Regions from separate parts of the Rothia sp. HMSC061D12 genome, predicted to be linked through region 1. Evidence: predicted binding sites of a transcription regulator. Region 1 holds the regulator's gene; the other holds the start of a gene.

Region 1 (4,421 bases):
AGCGAGGCTGCAACAGCAATACCCGCCAGGGAGAACATGCCCACGAAGGGGCTCATGGACTTATCCAGCTTATCCCAGGGGGTCACGGCGAGGATGGTCATCAGCGGCACAGCGTAGAAGAGCGCAATGCGGAAGGGTACCGCATTAATCGCCTTGGGCAGGGTGCGTTCGGGGTGTTCGGTTTCCGCCACGGCGGTACCGACCAGCTCAGCACCCACGAAGGCGAAGAGCGCAATCTGGAAGGCACCCAGGAAGCCCGTCAGGCCCTGGGTAAAGATACCGCTACCGGAGGGGCCGGGGCGATCCCAGAGATTTGCTACAGAGGCGACGGTACCGTCGGGCGCGGTGAAGCTGAAGGCAACCATGAGCGCACCAACAATAATGAGGGCGACAATGGCGACGATTTTAATGACTGCGAACCAGAATTCGATTTCACCGAAGTTCTTCACCGAGGGCAGGTTCAGCAGCAGCAGAGCCACGATAACGGTCAGCGCCGGGATGAAGGCTGGGATTTCCGGCCACCAGTATTTGATGTAGCCGGTAATAGCAATGACGTCCGCGATACCTGTGACGACCCAGAAGAACCAGTACGACCAGCCGACGAAGAAGCCGGCGCGCAGACCGAGGATGTCGGTAATGAAGTCGGTGAAGGACTTGTACTTGGGGTTAGAGAGCAGAATCTCGCCCATGGCGCGCAGAACAAAGTAGATGACGCTACCGATAATGGCGTACACCAAGACGATGGAGGGGCCGGTCAGGGCGATGGTCTTTGCTGAGCCGAGGAAAAGGCCGGTGCCGATGGCGCCGCCAATAGCGATCAGCTGAATGTGTCGGTAGCTTAGTCCGCGCTGAAGCTTGGAGTGCTCAGCTTCGGAGTCTAGGCCGGTGACGGAGTTGTGCTGCATTGGCTGCTGTGTCACGTATTTCTCTTTCCTGCGTCGATTCGCCCTAAATTTCACTCGGGGGCGAGTCCGGGTGGTTGGTATTCGTGCATAATCCTGAACGGCGCGCCAGGAGGCGGTTCCCGCGCATCCATAGCTTGCGCGGTGCGCTGGGGCTTGTAAACTCCGATTTCGCGGAGCTTCCGACTTCTTGCATCGCCGATAAAAGGTTATGCAGAGAATGCATAATTTCAAATTTTACCCCCTCATACCCACACAAGCACACAGAACCCAACGGGAGCAGAATTTTGAGATGGAGCGCGCCCCTGAAAACGCATAAGGCTTCGCCTAAAGCAGGCTCCAAGCTGGACGCAGCAACCTTCGGTAAGCTCATCTCCGGCGCAGAGACCGCACTCGGCGCGGGTCTGGCACTGCTGGGCTCCAAGAAGTAAGCCCCACAAGCTAACTCACTCAAACAACCTCACGAAAGTGCGGCGGGAACAGTCTTTGTTCCCGCCGCACTTTTGTATGCGCGCTGACTTTCTACGCAGCCCAGGCTGGCGCACACCACCTACCCACACACGGCTAGCTCAGCATCACCCAGCCCGAGCAAACCGCGAAACCGCACGGTGCAGCGGCCCTGCGCTATTCTTTTAGGTATGTCTACTGAGAACACGCAGCCTAGCCAGGCACCCGAATCCACCGAAGAAAAGGCCAAGAAGCCGGTTCCCGAGGAATTCTTCCGCCAGCCCTACTCCTTCGTCCGCCGCGGCGACCGCCTCACCGCACGCCGCCAGAAGGCGTGGGACGCCTACTCCCCCACCCACGTGCTGGACATCCCGCGCCTGCGCACCGACACCTCCGTCGCACCCGAGGCGACCTTCGACCCGGTTAAGATTTACGGCCGTGAGGCGTACCAGGTCGTCGAGATCGGTTCCGGTCTGGGCGAGGCAATCGTGCACCGCGCAGCTGAGGTGCCCGAGGCGAACTTCCTCGCCGTTGAGGTGTACACCCCCGGCATCGCGGATCTGCTTCTGAAGATGGGCAACGCCGGCGTGGAGAACGTGCGTGTGGCTCAGGCGAACGCGCCCGAACTGCTCGACAACATGCTTGAGGAGAACTCCGTGGACGAGCTGTGGGTGTTCTTCCCGGACCCCTGGCACAAGTCCCGCCACCACAAGCGCCGCCTGGTGTCCCCGGCGTTCGCTGATAAGGTTGCGCGCGTGCTCAAGCCTGGCGGCATTTGGCGTCTGGCGACTGACTGGGAGGAGTACGCCCTGGTCATGCGTGAGGTTCTGGAGGCGCACCCCGACTTTGAGAACGTGAACCCCGGCGCCGGTGCGACCGAGGAGGATCCGTTGGGTGGTTGGGCTCCGCGTTGGGAGGGTCGTACCCTCACCAGCTTTGAGCGTAAGGCTCAGGAGGCGGGCCGCCGCGCGCACGATCTAACCTACCGCCGCAAGTAAGCAGCGCCGCAAGTAAGCCGAGGCAGCACCGGCATCAGGTGGCGCAGGTTAGCGCGAATATACGTTAAGGAGGTGAGGCTCCCCGATCATTCGGGGAGCCTCACCTCCTTGTGTGTGGGTCCAAGTGCATGCGGGGCGGGGGTCTACCCTCCCTCTCGCGGCGTATACACAAAGACGCACAAGCCTATATGGGTGGCCGACTAGCGCAAATGAGCTAGAACAGCCGAACCGTTTATCCCAGTGTAGCGGGTTTAGCCGGTTTAGCGCTGTGGCTTCGTATCATCCGCCGTAACCGGCTGGTGACGCTGACGGTACAGCACCACAGCCGAAGAACGCTGACGAGGCGCCGGGCGGGTACCGCGGGCAATATGCACCACGTCGCCGCTGGTACCGGCGGCGAACACGCGCTCCGCCATGCCCATCTTCACCTTCGCGTCCTCAACCTGACGCTGCAGCGCCGCAATCTGCTCCTGCTGCTCCTCCACGAGGGACTCCAGCTCAATAATGCGGCGAATACCCTCCAGGGAGACGCCCTCCTGCGAGAGCTGCTGAATCTGCTGCAGACGGTTCACGTCACGCTGCGAATAGCGGCGCGCCTTACCGGGCGCACGCGAAGGCTGGACCAGGCCGATGCGGTCGTACTGGCGCAGGGTCTGCGGGTGCATGCCCGCCAGCTCAGCCGCCACAGAAATCACGAAAACCGGCAGGTCCACGCTGTGCAACGGCTTACCGTTACGGGACTTAGATGATGATTCTCGAGATGCCATGGTTTACTTCGCCTTCTTCAACAGATCCTTACGCGGGTTCTCCTGCGGAGCCAGTTTTACGAACTTATCGAATGCTTCCTTTGCCTCTGCGCTCAACTCGGTGGGCAGAACAATCTCCGGGATGACCAGCAGGTCGCCGTCGCCGCCCTTAGCCTTGAAGCCGCGGCCCTTAGCGCGCAGTCGGCGGCCGACCTGGCCGGGTGCCAGGCGCAGCTTCACGGTGGATGCATCCGGCAGGGGCACCTCAATCACTGCGCCGTCGACAGCCTCAGCGAGGGTGACGGGCGCGCGCATAATCAGGTTGTTACCCTCGCGCGAGTACACGGAGTCATCGGAGACGCGCACGGTGACCTTCAGGTCGCCGCCGCGCAGGCCCTTGCCGCGCAGGCGCACCTTCTGGCCGTCCTTAATGCCTGCGGGGATGCGTGCCTCGGTGTGAGAGCCGTCCGGCAGGAACACGGTCACGGTCGCGCCGGTGTATGCCTGGGCGAGGCTGATGCGGGTGCTGGTGGTACTCTCTTCGGGGGCTGCGTGCTGTGCGCCGCCGAAACCGCCACCGCCCATGCCGCCGAAGTCGGCGCTGGTGAAGCCTGCGGAGCGTCGGGAGCCGCCTGCGCTACCGCCGAAGAGGCCGCCGAGCAGGTCGTCAATGTTGATGCCTGCGCCGCCGTTGCTGAAGCCGCCGAATGCGTCCGCGCCGGGGTAGCCGGTGTAGCTGCCACCGCCGAAGCCGCCGCCTCCGAATCCGCCCATGCCTGCGGCACCGTAGCGGCGAATCTGGTCGTACTCTTCGCGCTGCTTCTTGTCGGAGAGCACGTCGTATGCTTCCGAGATTTCCTTGAACTTCTTCTCTGCTGCGGCGTCGCCGGGGTTCAGGTCCGGGTGGTACTTGCGGGAGAGCTTGCGGTACGCCTTCTTGATGTCGCTTTCGCTTGCGTCTTCGCTGACACCCAGTGCCTTATAGAAGTCGTCGGTTAGCCAGTTTTCACTTGCCATGTTGTGTTTCTCCTTCTGCGGTGATGCGCCGCCCTCCTCGGTTACGGGACGGCTTGCAGGGGCACCGCGTACTTGTCTTAATACTCTATATAAAAGTTTAGTCTACTTGACTCAATTTTGAAAGGGTTGAGTCCAAAAAATTGCGCCCCTACAAGCCTCTTGACCGCCGCCACAGCTCACCGAAACCCGCGCCAACGCTGGGCATAGTAGCTCAGGCAAACAACAGGGCGGGCACTCCCCACCAGGGAGAGCACCCGCCCGTCGTTAGTTATTCAGCCATTGCTGAGCCGACCACCTTACGGTGCGACAGC
Region 2 (4,421 bases), on a different contig from region 1:
ATCACCACCGCGCTGTAAAGCATCTGTGCAAAAAGGCTTGTGAAGTGGTCGCTCACAAAGTCTGTCACATACGGGAAGAAAGAGGCGAAAAACAGCATGATGATGCTCCACCAGATCACCTTGTTGTCTATCTTCTCGATCCTGTGCCAATGGTTATGCATATTCACCCACATGGCGCCAAGCCAGAAGAAGGAAATCGCATAGGAGAAGAAATGCGCCCTGAGTGCCCAAAACGATGCCCAGTCAGCTGTCGCCGGTTTCTCAAGTTCCAGCACCAATATTGTCATGATGATCGCCAATATCGCATCCGTAAATGCGGTGAGTCTTTCTTTGCTCATTTTTCAGGAGCCCCTTTCTTCTTCACATAGACAAGTCGTAGCGTAGCTTATCGAGCATATCAACAAAGACCTTATTGATGATGCCCTCTTTCTTGTTTATCGGCCTACTAATATACGGTGCGGAGGTGCCAACCATCTGCGCCTGTGTGACACCTTTTTCCAGACATTTTACTTTTATAAGGATCTCGACCTCTACCCTCAACCCCGCTCAACACCCGGTCACCCACACTCAACTCGGAAGAGCCGCTAATCAGGCAGTCTCAGATGACGCTGGGGGCAACAGATTCGATTGGTATTCAATCTCGCCGGAACGCACTCCGGCATAGAACTCCATCTTCGAATCAATAAACTCCAGATTCTCCTTAAGTAGCGCGATTTTGTCCTCAACAACCTGGCGTTGCGCAATCAGCATGACTTCGCGCTCCGGGATGCTCTCTTCTCCCTGGAGACAAAGTTCCATGTAATGGCGCATTTGCTCGATACCCATGCCGCATTCGCGCAGGCAGTGCAGGCCCTTGAGCCAGGCGATGTCGTGGTCGTCAAAGACACGGTAGTTGTTCTCATCTCGCACTACTCGGGGGACTAGACCGATTTTGCAGTAGTAGCGCACGGTTTCAACCGCGATACCACTGACCTCAGCTGCCTCCTTCGTTGAATACAACCTACTCATGAGTGCCTTAGCTGTTGTTACGTCGCTGAGCAATCAGATCGGTGAAGTAATCCACCGTGCCGGTTGCCTCGTGATCAAAGAACAATGACGCCCCGGCGTCCAAACCTGCGATAGTGGCCATATCCGCCTCAGTCAGAGCGAAATCATCAATCGCGAAGTTCTGCTGCATCCGCTCCGGGTGTACTGACTTGGACAGTGCCACAATCCCACGCTGATACAGCCAGCGCAACACCACTTGCGCCACTGACTTACCGTACTGCTGGCCAATACCAGCCAACACTGGATTGTCGAACATGCCTGAGCGGCCTTCACCAAAGGGCGCCCACGCTTCAACGGTAACTCCGAGCTTTTGCAGCTCAGCAACCCGCTCCACCTGCTGATGGAAGGGGTTAATCTCAATCTGGTTAACCACCGGATAGACAGTGTTGAACGAACCCAGATCATGCAGGCGAGCTGAAGTGAAGTTAGACACTCCGATGGAGCGAATCAGCCCATCCGCCTGGGCTTGCTCCAGGGCACGCCAGGAACCGTAAACATCATTGAACGGCTGATGCAACAGCATCAAATCCACATATTCAAGCCCCAGCTTCTCCAGAGAAGCCTTCACACTGGCATAGGTGGCATCCTCACCATAGTTGTCCAACCAGACCTTCGTAGTGACGAACAGTTCGCTGCGGTCGATCCCGCTGCGACGGATACCCTCACCTACGGTCTCCTCGTTGAAGTAAGACTGTGCGGTATCGATATGGCGGTAGCCGACTTCAATAGCCTGAGCCACCACATCAGCAGTCTGCTCGGCCGGAATCTGGAAAACCCCGAAACCCTGAGCAGGGATGGAACGACCGTCAGACATGGTCAACGCGTCAAGCATGACACTCTCCTTCTTCAGTCAATGAATGGAACATAATCATCTAACAACTTGGGAGCGGCTCCCAAGCAAATCCAGCGAGAGTCCGATCAGTATAACAATGCAGTTTTGACTGGGGCTTTTGTTTGGGGGTCAGGGGGTGTGAGGTGGGGCGAAAAATACGAAAATTTTTTTGCAGGAGGCTTGCGAAACATAATTGAGTGGAGTAGACTCAAGTTATGTAATGCGGGGGCGCATAGGATAAGCCCCTCGAAATGCGAAAGGAACACCATGGACAACAAGTTCACCACCAAGAGTCAAGAAGTCATCTCGGCGGCAAATACTAACGCTCAAACCGCCGGCAACCCCACTATTGAAACCGCGCACATCCTCAAGGCCCTCATGGACCAGCGCGAAGGCGTCGCCGTAGCAGTCCTCAAGGCTGCAGGCCTGGATGTAGACGCTATCTCCGAGGCAGCATCCGCCGAAATCAAGAAGCTGCCGAAGGCATCCGGTGCCTCCGTGCAGAACGCCTCCCTCAGCCGTGCAGCGCTTTCCGCTCTGCAGGCGGCACAGACCCGCGCCCAGGGCTTCGGAGATACCTACGTTTCTACCGAAATGATTCTGCTGGGCATTGCCAGCGGAACCGATAGCACCGCAACCGCAATGCACAAGCTCGGCGCTACCGCAGAGCTCATCGCACAGACCATCCCCACCGTCCGAGGAGACCGCACCGTGGACACCCCCGACCCCGAGGGCACCTTCCAGGCGCTCGAAAAGTACGGCACCGACCTGACCGCTATTGCTCGCGCAGGCAAGCTCGACCCGGTCATCGGCCGTGACTCTGAGATTCGCCGCGTTGTGCAGGTGCTTTCCCGCCGCACCAAGAACAACCCCGTGCTGATTGGTGAGCCCGGCGTCGGTAAGACCGCCGTCGTGGAAGGCCTGGCGCAGCGCATGGTTTCTGGCGACGTGCCCGAATCCCTGCGCGGCAAGACCCTGATTAGCCTGGACCTGGGCTCCATGGTCGCAGGCGCAAAGTACCGCGGTGAATTCGAGGAGCGCCTGAAGGCAGTCCTCGAAGAAATCAAGAAGTCCGAGGGCCAGATTGTGACCTTCATCGACGAGATTCACACCGTTGTCGGTGCTGGCGCATCCGAAGGTTCCATGGACGCAGGCAACATGCTCAAGCCCATGCTTGCTCGTGGCGAGTTGCGCCTGATTGGTGCCACCACCCTCGACGAGTACCGCGAGAACATCGAGAAGGACCCCGCACTGGAGCGCCGTTTCCAGCAGGTGTACGTGGGCGAGCCCAGCGTGGATGACACCATCGGTATTCTGCGCGGCCTGAAGGAACGCTACGAGGCACACCACAAGGTGCAGATCGCTGACTCCGCGCTGGTTGCCGCAGCAACCCTGTCTAACCGTTACATTCCTTCCCGTCAGCTGCCTGACAAGGCAATTGACCTGATTGATGAGGCAGCATCCCGCCTGCGCATGGAAATTGACTCTGCACCGGAGGAAATCGACCAGCTGCGCCGCGCTGTGGACCGCCTCACCATGGAGGAGCTGGCACTTGCCGATGAGACCGATCCCGCATCGGTTGAGCGTCTGGAGGCGCTGCGCAAGGACATGGCTGACAAGAAGGAACAGCTTGACGCCCTCAACGCTCGTTGGGAGGCCGAGAAGGCTAGCCTGAACCGTGTGGGTGACATCAAGACCCAGATTGACGAGCTGCGTTCCCGCGCAGAGGTGGCACAGCGCGAGGGTAACCTCGCTGAGGCATCCCGCCTGCTGTACGGTGAGATTCCCGCAAAGCAGGCTGAGCTGGAAGAAGCACAGCGTGCCGAGGACACCGCCAAGAGCGAGTCCATGGTCTCCGAAGAGGTCACCGCGGACGATATCGCCGAGGTGATTTCCTCCTGGACCGGCATTCCCGCAGGTCGCATGATGCAGGGTGAGTCCGAGAAGCTGCTCGAAATGGAGAAGCGCATCGGTGCCCGCCTCATTGGCCAGGAAGCCGCAGTGGTCGCTGTCTCTGACGCTGTGCGCCGTGCCCGCGCCGGTATTTCCGACCCGAACCGCCCGATTGGTTCCTTCCTGTTCCTGGGCCCGACCGGTGTTGGTAAGACCGAGCTGGCTAAGGCACTGGCTGAGTTCCAGTTCGATGACGAGCGCGCCCTGGTGCGTATCGACATGAGCGAGTACTCCGAGAAGCACACCGTTTCTCGCCTGGTCGGTGCCCCTCCCGGATACGTCGGCCATGAAGAGGGCGGTCAGCTGACCGAGGCTGTACGCCGTCGCCCCTACTCGGTGGTCCTGCTCGACGAGGTCGAGAAGGCACACCCCGAGGTCTTCGACATCCTGCTGCAGGTGCTCGATGACGGCCGCCTGACCGACGGTCAGGGCCGCACCGTGGACTTCCGCAACGTCATCCTGATCCTGACCTCGAACCTCGGCTCGCAGTACCTGGTCAACCAGGACCTGCCCTTCGACGAGCGTTCCGAGAAGGCCATGGAGGTTGTGCACCAGGCATTCCGCCCCGAGTTCCTCAACCGACTGGACG

What was found. Region 1 encodes HspR, which represses chaperone genes until heat shock. Its sites were predicted from a motif close to AAGTTGAGTCNNNNNGACTCAACTT; they were not measured.
Region 2: the regulator HspR is predicted to act here: its motif matches at 2,070-2,094, upstream of clpB (ATP-dependent chaperone ClpB).

What each region holds. Positions count from the first base shown of each region.
Region 1 is NZ_KV830307.1:292,278-296,698, forward strand. It holds gene HMPREF2682_RS07835 (amino acid permease) at 1-905, opposite strand, end outside; gene HMPREF2682_RS09485 (hypothetical protein) at 1,190-1,333, shown strand; gene trmB (tRNA (guanosine(46)-N7)-methyltransferase TrmB) at 1,541-2,347, shown strand; gene HMPREF2682_RS07845 (heat shock protein transcriptional repressor HspR) at 2,608-3,114, opposite strand; gene HMPREF2682_RS07850 (DnaJ domain-containing protein) at 3,118-4,110, opposite strand; gene HMPREF2682_RS07855 (nucleotide exchange factor GrpE) at 4,407-4,421, opposite strand, start outside.
Region 2 is NZ_KV830305.1:1,356,580-1,361,000, reverse strand. It holds gene HMPREF2682_RS05335 (TMEM175 family protein) at 1-338, opposite strand, end outside; gene HMPREF2682_RS05325 (MerR family transcriptional regulator) at 589-1,008, opposite strand; gene HMPREF2682_RS05320 (aldo/keto reductase) at 1,016-1,879, opposite strand; gene clpB (ATP-dependent chaperone ClpB) at 2,147-4,421, shown strand, end outside.